Regions from separate parts of the Bradyrhizobium sp. SPXBL-02 genome, predicted to be linked through region 1. Evidence: riboswitches for the same ligand, from Rfam matches in the RefSeq annotation. Region 1 holds a riboswitch; each other region holds the start of a gene.
The links. A riboswitch is a leader RNA that binds a small molecule or an ion and turns the genes downstream of it on or off. The one in region 1 is predicted to bind cobalamin.
Positions count from the first base shown of each region.

Region 2: it holds a riboswitch for cobalamin, as region 1 does, so the genes downstream of both, ACNJYD_RS25055 (energy-coupling factor ABC transporter permease) here and metE (5-methyltetrahydropteroyltriglutamate--homocysteine S-methyltransferase) in region 1, are expected to answer to the same signal.
Region 3: it holds a riboswitch for cobalamin, as region 1 does, so the genes downstream of both, ACNJYD_RS25035 (TonB-dependent receptor) here and metE (5-methyltetrahydropteroyltriglutamate--homocysteine S-methyltransferase) in region 1, are expected to answer to the same signal.

Region 1 covers NZ_CP182474.1:2,311,368-2,314,940, forward strand. Annotated here, with positions in the region: gene ACNJYD_RS10500 (nodulate formation efficiency C protein) at 293-1,015, opposite strand; cobalamin riboswitch at 1,999-2,200, shown strand; gene metE (5-methyltetrahydropteroyltriglutamate--homocysteine S-methyltransferase) at 2,302-3,573, shown strand, end outside.
Region 2 covers NZ_CP182474.1:5,333,380-5,336,952, forward strand. Annotated here, with positions in the region: gene cobT (nicotinate-nucleotide--dimethylbenzimidazole phosphoribosyltransferase) at 1-122, opposite strand, end outside; gene cobF (precorrin-6A synthase (deacetylating)) at 133-882, opposite strand; gene ACNJYD_RS25055 (energy-coupling factor ABC transporter permease) at 922-1,599, opposite strand; cobalamin riboswitch at 1,637-1,855, opposite strand; gene cobA (uroporphyrinogen-III C-methyltransferase) at 1,901-2,632, opposite strand; gene ACNJYD_RS25065 (cobyrinate a,c-diamide synthase) at 2,629-3,573, opposite strand, start outside.
Region 3 covers NZ_CP182474.1:5,329,134-5,332,706, forward strand. Annotated here, with positions in the region: gene ACNJYD_RS25035 (TonB-dependent receptor) at 4-2,361, opposite strand; cobalamin riboswitch at 2,477-2,679, opposite strand; gene ACNJYD_RS25040 (histidine phosphatase family protein) at 2,751-3,323, shown strand; gene cobT (nicotinate-nucleotide--dimethylbenzimidazole phosphoribosyltransferase) at 3,316-3,573, opposite strand, start outside.

The DNA.
Region 1 (3,573 bases):
GAATGCATGAGAGCTGGTGCCCGCACAACTTGGTTGCTCTCGCTGGGTGGAGTGCAGGCGGGCAAACCACATCTCGCAAACTAGTACGCGCCGCTGAGCTCGACACCTGGCGGAAAAGCGCAATCGTGCTGCTCGACCTTTCCTACGGCGGGCCGAAATGCCGCGAGAAGGGCAGGCGCACTGTTGCGGAGCCGTAAACATCACAACTGCAGACCGCGTATGTCTTGCAGTTGGTACGAGGCGTTCGACCGTACGGCAGCTGCGGTCCGATGTTGCTTTGCGCGACCGTCTACTAAGGCCTTCGGTCTCCTAAGTCTTCCTCTTCCTTTGGCTCGGTGCGTTGGAACCAGGATCCCGGAGGAAATTTAGCGATCCCCTTGGCAAAGGAGGATTGTGGCTCCCAATCTTGGCCTTCGCTCTTCTCGAAAGTGATGACCCCGTTGTGTGTAAAATAACGTGGTCCTTGGAGATCGCAATTCACCAAGAGCAGAATACGCCACAGATCGCCTTTCTCGTTCGGCTTGTCATTCCGCCTCGGTAAGTAGTCTACCCCAACAGGTTCAATGATAGTGCATCGGCCTTGCCCTAGAAGATCGCCGAGCCGGCCTTGCGGCGTAGTCACAAAGTTGAAGTTAGTCGGATCATGCAGAAAGCGAAGATTTGCGTTCCTTTCACCATCTGCGACTTCTCTGGCGATCAACGAGAGCGCTAGGGCGCGCCAGCCCAATTCCATGGGCTTCGCATAGGTTGACGCCAGTTCAGTCGTACCGTCGAGCGCAACTTTCCAGGTGATAGCGTACTGTTCGTCTGATTTGTTGTCTCGGTGCCTGGTCCATGAAACGAAAACATGGTCGTTTTCGCCAAGTTCAACGACGCCCCACGTCTGAGGGACGAACTGTGCCACCTTCGAGACATTGGAGATAATTTGTTCTATCGTCTCACCATCTTGTGCTCGCCAAGTTGACTTGAGTCTTTCGACAAGTGGCATGTCGCTTGCGCGAATAGGGTTGCTCATGGCAGCCGGCCAGGCTAGGCAGATTAGAAGTCCGCCCAAGTAACGCCATAGCGCGGATCTTCCAGACATTCTCTTCATAACCCTCGGCCTATCGCGTTTCATCCGTACATCTTTCAAAGCGGGCAACCTTGAACCTGCTATGAGCGAGCGCAAGAAGTTTACGGAGACGCGACGGGGGCACCCGCGGCTGTCCCGGCGCGGGCAGGAGCTCCCTCTATGTCACGCGCCGCTAACTTCCCTAACCAGCGACAGCGTCAATTGGCCGAGCTGGACATGTCCAGCAGGAGAGACTGGGCATGTCGAGGGGCTTGCATTCTTTGTGCCAGGCAGCAGGCGGAGATTTGCACGGGTTTTATCTCCATCTTGTCGACTTTCCGACCTACGCTCGTTTCGATGTCTCCATTCAGTGTATCGGCCGTAGTTTTGTGCATCCTAGTCCCGCACTCTAGTTTGCGGAAGAGGTGAACGCCCCGATGCCAAGTGCCTGATGAGAAGTGGGAGTGCGTTCGCAGTCATTGAACCGTGTGGTTCGCTATAGTTGCCGTCGGCGTTCGGCCTACATGATGGCGAGGCGAAGCCGACTCGACGAACTTGAAACTCTGGCTGGCACGACAATCAACCTGCTCGCCGCGTATCTTGCTAGATTGCGCCGCTTGCCTTGACCCATTCAATGCGGATCTTCTAGTCGAGGAAATGGCTGGCCAGCGGACGTGCTGGGCGAACCGCTGGAAATCGGAAGCCGCGTCGAATGCATTCTGCTCGAACCAGCGGTAATCCTCCCCGCGCAGGCTGGTTTTGTCCCTTTCATTGATGGGGCGGGGGGCGTCGCCTCAAGGCAGCTCCGATGCTCGCTCCGACATCTGACAAGGACATCTCTGATTGCGACCTGATTATAGAATCCGGATGCACGGTCATTCGCCTAGTAGATGTCGCAGATTAGCCTGGCACATAATCTGAGAGGTTGACGGAAGAGCCCTCCTGCCGATAATCCAAATCGTCGAGGTTCTCCGAATCACACTTGATCCGGAGCTAAGAGGGAAGCCGGTCCAAATGCCGGCGCTGCCCCCGCAACTGTGAGCGGCGAGCTACTGTCTAACGATGTCACTGAAGCCGCACGGCTTCGGGAAGGCCGGACAGCAGCGATGACCAGCGAGCCAGGAGACCTGCCCCGACGATAGATTGGTCCACGGGCGGGGTGTCTCGGTGGTGCGCCAAGCAGCCGTCGCGCCCGCGACTTCCTCTGCCTGCGTCCGCCATGGCCTCCGCCCCCAACAGGGGTTAACACTATGTCTCATCTCTCTCTTCCGGTTGCTACGCTCGGAACGCCACGCATCGGTCCAAGGCGTGAGCTCAAACTGTCTCTCGAGAGCTACTGGGCGGGAAAGATCAGCGAACAGCAATTGCTCGAGGACGCATCCGGCCTGCGCGCAGCGAACTGGGCTCGTCAGAAGTCTCTCGGCGTCACGGTCATTCCGTCGAATGACTTCTCGCTGTATGATCAGGTGCTCGATACAAGTGTTATGGTTGGCGCTATCCCAGAGATCTACGCCTCGAAAGGAGAATCCGTTTTCCTCAAGACGTACTTCGCCATGGCTCGCGGATCACAATGCGACGATCAGGATGCGGGTTGCCGTCTTGGCCCGCGGGGGTCTGGCGCACCCGCGCAGGAAATGACTAAGTGGTTTGATACTAACTACCACTACATGGTTCCCGAGTTTTACAGGGGACAGGAGTTCAGATTTTGCTCTCGCAAACCCATTGAAGAGTATGTGGAAGCAAAGGCTCTAGGTTTTCAAACCCGCCCTGTCCTGATCGGGCCCGTCACATTCCTAAAGCTCGGCAAGAGTGCCGATAGCGCGTTCCAGCCCCTCTCCCTATTGGATGATTTGATACCGGTCTATATCGAGGTTCTGCATGAATTGGCCGAACGAGGGGCAAGTTGGGTTCAGTTTGACGAGCCCTGCCTGGTCCTTGATCTGGACGAAGCGGTGCGAAAATCATTGCTACATGCCTATAACCGCTTCGCAAAGGAGGGACCGGCTATCAGGATCATGGTTGCCAGCTATTTCGGCGACCTAGGCGACAATTTGGATACAGCCTTGAGCCTCCCGGTTTCCGGTCTGCACTTTGATCTGGTTCGAGCGCCAGAGTTGTTGGATCAGATCGTCGCTGTCGGCCGAAGTGATCTCGTCATGTCGCTCGGGGTCATCGACGGCCGGAATGTATGGCGGTCGAACTTGTCGTCGCTCCGTCAGAGGCTGGAGCCCGCGATTGCGAAGCTCGGCAAGCACCGTGTGCAGCTCGCTCCATCCTGCTCGCTGCTTCACGTGCCGGTCGATGTTGAACTCGAGACCGGGCTCGCGTCTGACGTTAAGAGCTGGCTTTCTTTCTCGGTTCAGAAGATGCGCGAGCTTGCGATCCTGGCGCGGGTGCTCGCTGGCGACCAGAATGTCGGGCTCGCTCTAGCCGATTCGGAATGCGCTGTGGCCGCCCGCCGGACTTCGCCGAAGATCCATGACACCAATGTCGCTGCCCGGATGAGGGCGATCGACCAGACG
Region 2 (3,573 bases), 3.0 Mb from region 1:
AGCTGCTCCAGCCGGCCGAGCGCGCCCGTCGGCTTCGTCAGTTGCGCCTGCCGCGCAATGGCCGCCTCGCGATGGACCGCGGAGATTTCGGGGCAGTTCTGGGTGACCCATTCGGGAAGCATGCTGCCTCGCTCAACGCCTGCGTTTGAGAATGTAGCTGTCCATGATCCAGCCGTGCCGCTCACGTGCGTCCTGCCTCGCGGCGGCAATGCGCGAACCCACTTCGGTGAGCGCACCGGACATGAGGATCTGATCGGCCATGCCGAGATAGGCCCCCCACCAGATGTGAAGCCCAGCCGGATCGAGCGACTGGAACGCCGTGCCGCCGTCGAGCATCACCACGACTGTGTCGACGCCCTGCGGCCAGCCGCCTTCGCGCAAGCGCCGCCCCGTCGTGACCAGAAAGGGCTCGCCGATGTCGTTGAGCGGCAGCGCATGCGCCGCACACAGCGCCTGGATCGAGGTGATGCCGGGCACGACTTCGATTGTCGGCAACGGATTCAATCGCCGCGCAATGCGCAGCGAGGAATCGTAGAGCGACGGGTCGCCCCAGATCAGCAGCGCGACCTTGCCGTCACCGCCGAGATGGCTTGCAATGGTCCGCGACCACGTGGCGGCAACGGCATCGTGCCAATCGTCGACGCCCTTGCGATAGTCGGCCTCGGTCGCGTCGCGCACGGGAAGATCGAATTCGGCGATGCGCGTCGCCTTGTTGGTGAGCACGTCAGTGCAGATCGTCCGCCTGAGATCGGCGAGATCAGACTTCGCGCTCCCCTTGCGCGGGATCAGGACGAGATCGGCCGCGTTGATGGCGCGGGTCGCGGCGCGCGTGAGCTGCTCGGGATCGCCGCAACCGATGCCTATCAGAGAGAGCGTGAGCATCGGGCGTACGGGGCGACCATGACGGCCGCCCCTTGTCTCTTAAGCCGCGTTGTGCAGGCGAGGCGTGACGAGGCCAGGCGCGGTGACACCACGCAGAGACTTCGCCAGCGCCAGCACGGCAAGATCGGCCAGCGGCTCGATCACGATGACCAGTGCGTAGGACGCCGCGAACGTCGCGATGCTGGCGAGGTTGCTCATGGCGAAACCGGAACCATAGAGCGCCCAGAACGCCACCCAGGCGATCACGCCGGCCTGGTAGGTCGTCGAAAGCGCCAGCGCCTGCCGATACTTCAAATCAACATAGGCGCTGTTGCGCGAAATGATCCGGGCAGCGATTGCCTGGATCGCGAACAGCGGCACCAGCAGCGTGGTGACGTTCATGCCATATTGCGGGATGTCAGCGGGCTCGAAGAAAACGCCCTGGAGCAGCAGGCCGAGCGCAAGGCCGAAGGCCGCGGGAGCCGCGCCGAACAGCAGGAACAGTGTCGAGCCGAGAATGAAGTGCACCTCGGAGACGCCGACCGGGAAGTGCGGCAGGATCTCGAAGAAGGTGAAGACGAGAGCGGTGGTGGCGAGCGTCCGCGCCGCGAACGACACGACGCCCTGCTCGCGCACGGTCTCGACCGCAAGCTTCAAGGCAACGCCGCCTGCGGCGATTCCGGTTGCGTAACTCAACACGAGCTTGGCGCCCGTCACGACGCCGGGTTCGATATGCATGGCTCAATTCCTTCCTGCCGTCACACCCGACGGCCTTGGCCTCAACACGTGCACGGCCGGTCTCCTGGCTCGCGGTTCACTGGGTTCTCCGGCCTTCCCGGACCTTGCAGTCCAGTGGCGGTTCGGAGCCCCTCACCGCTTACAGTCGCGGGGGCGGCTGGGGTTTTGGGCGCCGCAACTTGGTCCGCCCATCCCCATTCCCGATTATGCTCCGGCGCTTTGCGCCGCGTCGAGCACCATGCCGCTCTTGTGTGCCCCTTTCGCATTGCGGGCGTCAAGGGGCGAACCGCTGCCGGAGCCGTCATGCCGGATATTCTCCCGCCAGCGCGCCGAACAGGATCACGGCGGCGGTGGAAGCGGCGCCGCCGCGGCCAAGCTGCTCGGCAAGCTCGGCAATCGTGGTACGGACCAGCCGTTCGTCGGGACGCCCGAGAGATTCGGCGAACAGCGCCGGGGTGCTGGGGGCGAGACCGTGCGCGATCAATTTTGCGGCAAGCGCCGGAAAAGTGCGCCGGCCCATATAGACCACGGTCGTGGCCTCGGGATCGGCCAGCGCGGCCCAATTCAAATTGGGCGGCAACTCGCCGGTGACATCAGCACCGGTGATGAACTGCACCCGGCGGGAGGTATGCCGCCGGGTCAAGGGAATGCCGGCCTCGGCGGCGGCGACACAGGCGGATGTGACGCCGGGAACGATCTCGTAGCCGATGCCGGCTTCGCGCAGTGTTTCCAGCTCCTCCTCGAGCCGACCGAAAATGCCGGCATCGCCGGACTTGAGGCGCACCACGCGCGCGCCGGTTGCGGCGTAGTCGACCAGGAGACGGTTGACGTGGTGCTGCTTGGTCGAAGGACGCCCGGCCCGCTTCCCCACCGCGACGAGATTGGCACCGGGCCGGGCGAGATCGAGGATCGCGCCGGAGGCAAGGTCGTCATAGAGCACGACATCGGCCTCGCGCAGCCGCGCGGCGCCCTTCACCGTGAGGAGCTCGGGGTCGCCGGGGCCGGCGGAGACGAAAGAGACAAAACCGCTCACCGGTCCTCCGCGATCAGATGGAAGAACGTGCCCGTGGCATGGCCACGGCGCGAGCCGGTCTCGGCGATGACCGCGCCGGTGGCGTCGTGCACGACGGCCAGTGGCGTATCGGGTTGGGCGAGGATGGTCGAATAGTGGAATTCGTGGCCGCGCAAGCGCGCGCCCGGCCGATGCCCCGGCATCGGCGCGGCGAGTTCGGCAAGACGATAGCCGAGATGCATGCGGCGCTTGGCAAAGCTGGTCTCCAGGCCGAGCAGTCCCGCCATCTCATGGCTGATACCGTCAGCGTCGGTGAGGCCTGCGCCCAGCACCATATAGCCTCCGCATTCGCCATGCACGGGCCGTGTCTCGGCGAAAGCGCGCAAGGAGCTGCGAAAGCGCGCATTGGCCGCGATCGTTCCGGCATGCAGCTCGGGATAGCCGCCCGGCAGCCAGCACACGTCGGCGCTCGCATCGGGCGCTTCGTCGGCCAGCGGCGAGAACGGCACGATCTCCGCGCCCGCCGCGCGCCAGGCTTCCAGCATATGCGGATAGACGAAGGAGAATGCCGCATCGCGGGCCAGCGCGATGCGCTGCCCGGGCGGCGTTACGTTCATGTCGTTCGCCGCAGCTTGCGGCGACCATTTGCCTGCCGATTGCAACACCGCATCGAGGTCGACGTGCTCCGCTACGAAGCGCGCAGCCTCGTCGATCAGCTTGCCGATCTCGGCCTGCTCCTCGGCCTGCACGAGGCCGAGATGCCGCTTCGGCAGGCTGATCTCGGCGTGACGCGGCAGCGCCCCGAACACTTTGATGCCGGCCTCGTTCAGCGCGCGCCGCACCAGATCCTCATGGCGCGGGCTGGCGACGCGATTGAGTACGACGCCGGCGAGGCGCACACCGGCGCGGTAATCGCGAAGGCCCGCGGCGATCGCTGCCGCAGTCTGCGCCTGGCCGGAAGG
Region 3 (3,573 bases), 3.0 Mb from region 1:
GCCTCACCATTTGAACGCGGCCGAGACCTCGTAGGTGCGCGGCGCGCCCAGGAGGATCTGGTCGGGATAGAACGGATCGCCCCAGATCGCATAGCGCTTGTCGGTGATGTTGCGGACGCGGAAAGTCATGCGGGCCTGGTCGACCGCATTGAACACGGCCTTGGGGATATCGACGAAGGCGTAGACGTCGGCCACGGTGTAGGCCTTCATCGTCACGACGTTCGCGTCGGTGTTGTAGCGGTCGCCGACATGACGGCCGGTGATGCCGAGCTCCACAGGCCAGGGCGTGAAGAACCGGTACGATGCGCCGGCATTGGCCACGATACGCGGTACGTTCGGCGGCGTATTGCCGGAGAACGAGCCACCGACGAAATTGTAGTCGGCATAGCGCGCATCGACATAGGCGATGTTGCCCCACAACCGAAGCGGCTCGATCGGCCGCACCGAGGCGGCAAGCTCGACGCCCTTGGACTCCTGCCGCCCGGCGATATTGAGCGCCTGCCCGCCGGCCGCCGCATAGACGTTCTTGCGCAGGATGTCGTAGGCCGAGAACGACCACTCCGCCCTATTGTCCCAGAACAGATGCTTGACGCCGGTCTCGTAGGTTCGCGACGTCGTCAGGTCCAGTGGCTGGGTCGGCAACAGCAGGAAGATGTTGTTGGCTGCGACGTCGGCCCCGGTGGCGTACTGGCTGAAGAAGGTCAGGCCGGGCACGGCCTCCCAGGTGTAGCCAATGCGGCCCGTCACCGGCGCCCAGTCTTTGGTGTACGGAAAGCCTGCCTTCTCCAGCCCGGCCTTGTCGGTCGAGTTACGGTCGAGTCCGATGTGCTCGACACGCAGGCCCCCGATCAACGCGAAGCTGCGCGTCAGCTTCAACCGGTCCTCGAACGACAACGCCTCGTTGTCGATGCGCGCGGTCTGCTGCTGTGTCGTGAGCAGGCCGTAGAAGCCGCGGTTGGGATCGACCAGCGAAACGGAATCTCCGGGAAAGTTTGCCGCGCCGGGCCTGACGAAATCGAGATAGCTCGACGAGAGCGTCGTGACCAACCGGTTGTCGAATCCTGCGATGTTGGTATCCCAGATCAGGTCGGTGATGTTGCCGACCAGCCGCTGGCTATGGGCGACATAGAAGCGTTCGCGATCGACCAGGTTCGTGGTGGAGTTGAATGCCTCGATCTCGTTGTTGAACCAGGTCCGTTCGGCGCCATAGCCATAGGCCTGACTTTTCAGCGTGAGGTCAGGCGCGAGCTTCAGCTCGAAGCCGCCGCGCAGCCACACTTCCTGCGCCACGTTGCGGTTATCGAGAACGTTGTAATTGGTGTTGAAGGTGCGGTCGTCGATGGTGACGGCACCGAGATTGGTACCGTTGTAATTCGAGACGTAATTGCCGGAGACGATCCCCGTCGTCGCATGCGAACCGCTGAAGGCGACCGGCACCAGCGGCGCGCCCCAATAGGCCTTCGAGCGGTCTTCGCGATACTCGACCGCACCCCAGATCTTGAGGCTGTCGGAGACCCGGTAATTGAGCTGGCCGGACGTGCCGAACGTCTTGACGTTGGTGTCGTCGGCAAAGCCGTTGAGCGTGGAACGGCTGATGTCGAAGCGATAGTCCAGCCCTTGCACATTGGTGCTGCCGCCTGAGCCGTAATGGGCCCGGAACGAATTCAGCGAATCCCAGGAGAAATTTGCCTCGTTGCGGATCGCTCCCGTGTGCGGTTGCTTGGTGACGAAGTTGATGGCGCCTCCCGCGGCACCCTCGCCCGAGATCAGCGAGGCCGGTCCTTTGAGGAATTCCACGGCCTCCAGATTGGCGGTGTCGACGATCCGCGAGGTCATGTTCTGCGGACCGATCTTGATGCCGTTGTAGAGTGTGTTGATCTGGCTATTGGTGAAGCCGCGCATCGAGAAGGCGGAAGGTTCGGCCGGGTTGTCGCCGGAGGTGACGCCGACGGCGCCCTGCGCCACCTCGGACACGGTGCGATAGCCCTGCTCGCGCATGGTTTCGGCCGAGATCACCTCGACGGTCGCGGGCGTCTGCCGCACCGTCAGGCCGAGCCGCGAAGCGCTTTCGGCAACGGCATTGGTGTTGAGCGGCGTTTGCGCCGTCAGATCCGGCATGACGGGTTTTGGCGCTGCCGATACCGCCGCCGGCCTGCGCGCTGCCGCGCGGCGCGCGCTCGCCACCTCTCGTGCTGCCGGTCTGGCCGGCTTGCGCGCCTGGGCGGGCGAGACCTCGACGGGTGGCAGCGGCTCTCGGACCTGCTGCGCCAGAGCGGCAGGCGGATCGAGAACGGCGAAGGACGTGAACGCGGCGGAAACCAGCAGGACGCGGCGCGGTCGTGCGATACGGATGGAAGACACGGTACAAACCTCGGTATGACGTCAGTGGCACGTCACAGCGAACGAGGTCTCACCTTTTGGCCTTGCAGCCGTCCGATGAAGCCGAATGTCTGTACTCCCCGACCGACATCTTCGCGTGTGACCACGGCTGACGGCAGGTCTCCTGGCTCGCGGGTCGTGACCTCTTCGTCGCCTTCCCGGGACCGAGGACCCAGTGGCTCGTGACGAAGGATTCACCGCTCACAGTTGCGGGGGCAGCCGCGGCATTGGGGACAATTTTCCCCGCACCGCATTCCCTTTTCATTCCCTCTCGGGAAAACCGTCGCGAGCATCTAGGATTACCACCAAGACAGAGTCAATGTCCCAGTTGCGGCGTCGTGGCGACCGCACAAGCTTCCTTGGAGATGAGCATGGAAGGCGAGACCTTCCTCTGGTTGATACGGCACGCGGTTGTCGCGGGCGTAGCCGGGACGATCCATGCAGCCGATGCGCCGGCCGATCTCGGCGATCGCGCGGCATTGGCGGCTCTCAAGCAGCGCTTGCCCGCGGATGTCGCCGGCTATGCCAGCCCGTCGCGGCGCACGGTGGAGACGGCGCGCGCGCTGGGGCTGGAACCGGAGCTGGTCAGCGAATTCCGCGAGCAGGATTTCGGCGATTGGACCGGCCATCGGCATGACGAGCTCGCCGCGACCGGCGGCGAGATCTACGCGCAGTTCTGGCGCGATCTGGCGCGCGGACGGCCGCCGAACGGCGAAAGCTTTGCGGATCACGTCGCCCGCGTCCGCCTCGGCCTGTCGCGGATCGGCGCAGGCTCCGCGGCGCTGGTCGTCCATTCCGGCACCATCCGCGCCGCGCTCTGCATCGCGCTCGATCTCGCACCGGAAGCGGCGTTGCGCTTCGTGATCGATCCGTTGTCGCTGACCCGGATCGACCGGCTCGCCAGCGGCTGGCGCGTCGTCTCGGTCAATCAGCGGATCAGCTAGGCCGATCCGGTACGTTGGCCTGCGCAAAGGTCGCCATGCCGTTGTGAAGTGCGCAGGCCGAGCGCACCAGCGGCAGCGCAATGGCGGCGCCCGATCCCTCGCCGAGCCTGAGATCGAGGCTGATCAGCGGCTGCACGTTCAGCGCGCGCAACACCAGCCGATGTCCTTGCTCCGCCGATTGATGCGAGGGCAACAGGAACGGCTGGCAGGAGGGATTGAGCCGCGCCGCCGCCAGCGCCGCCACCGAGAC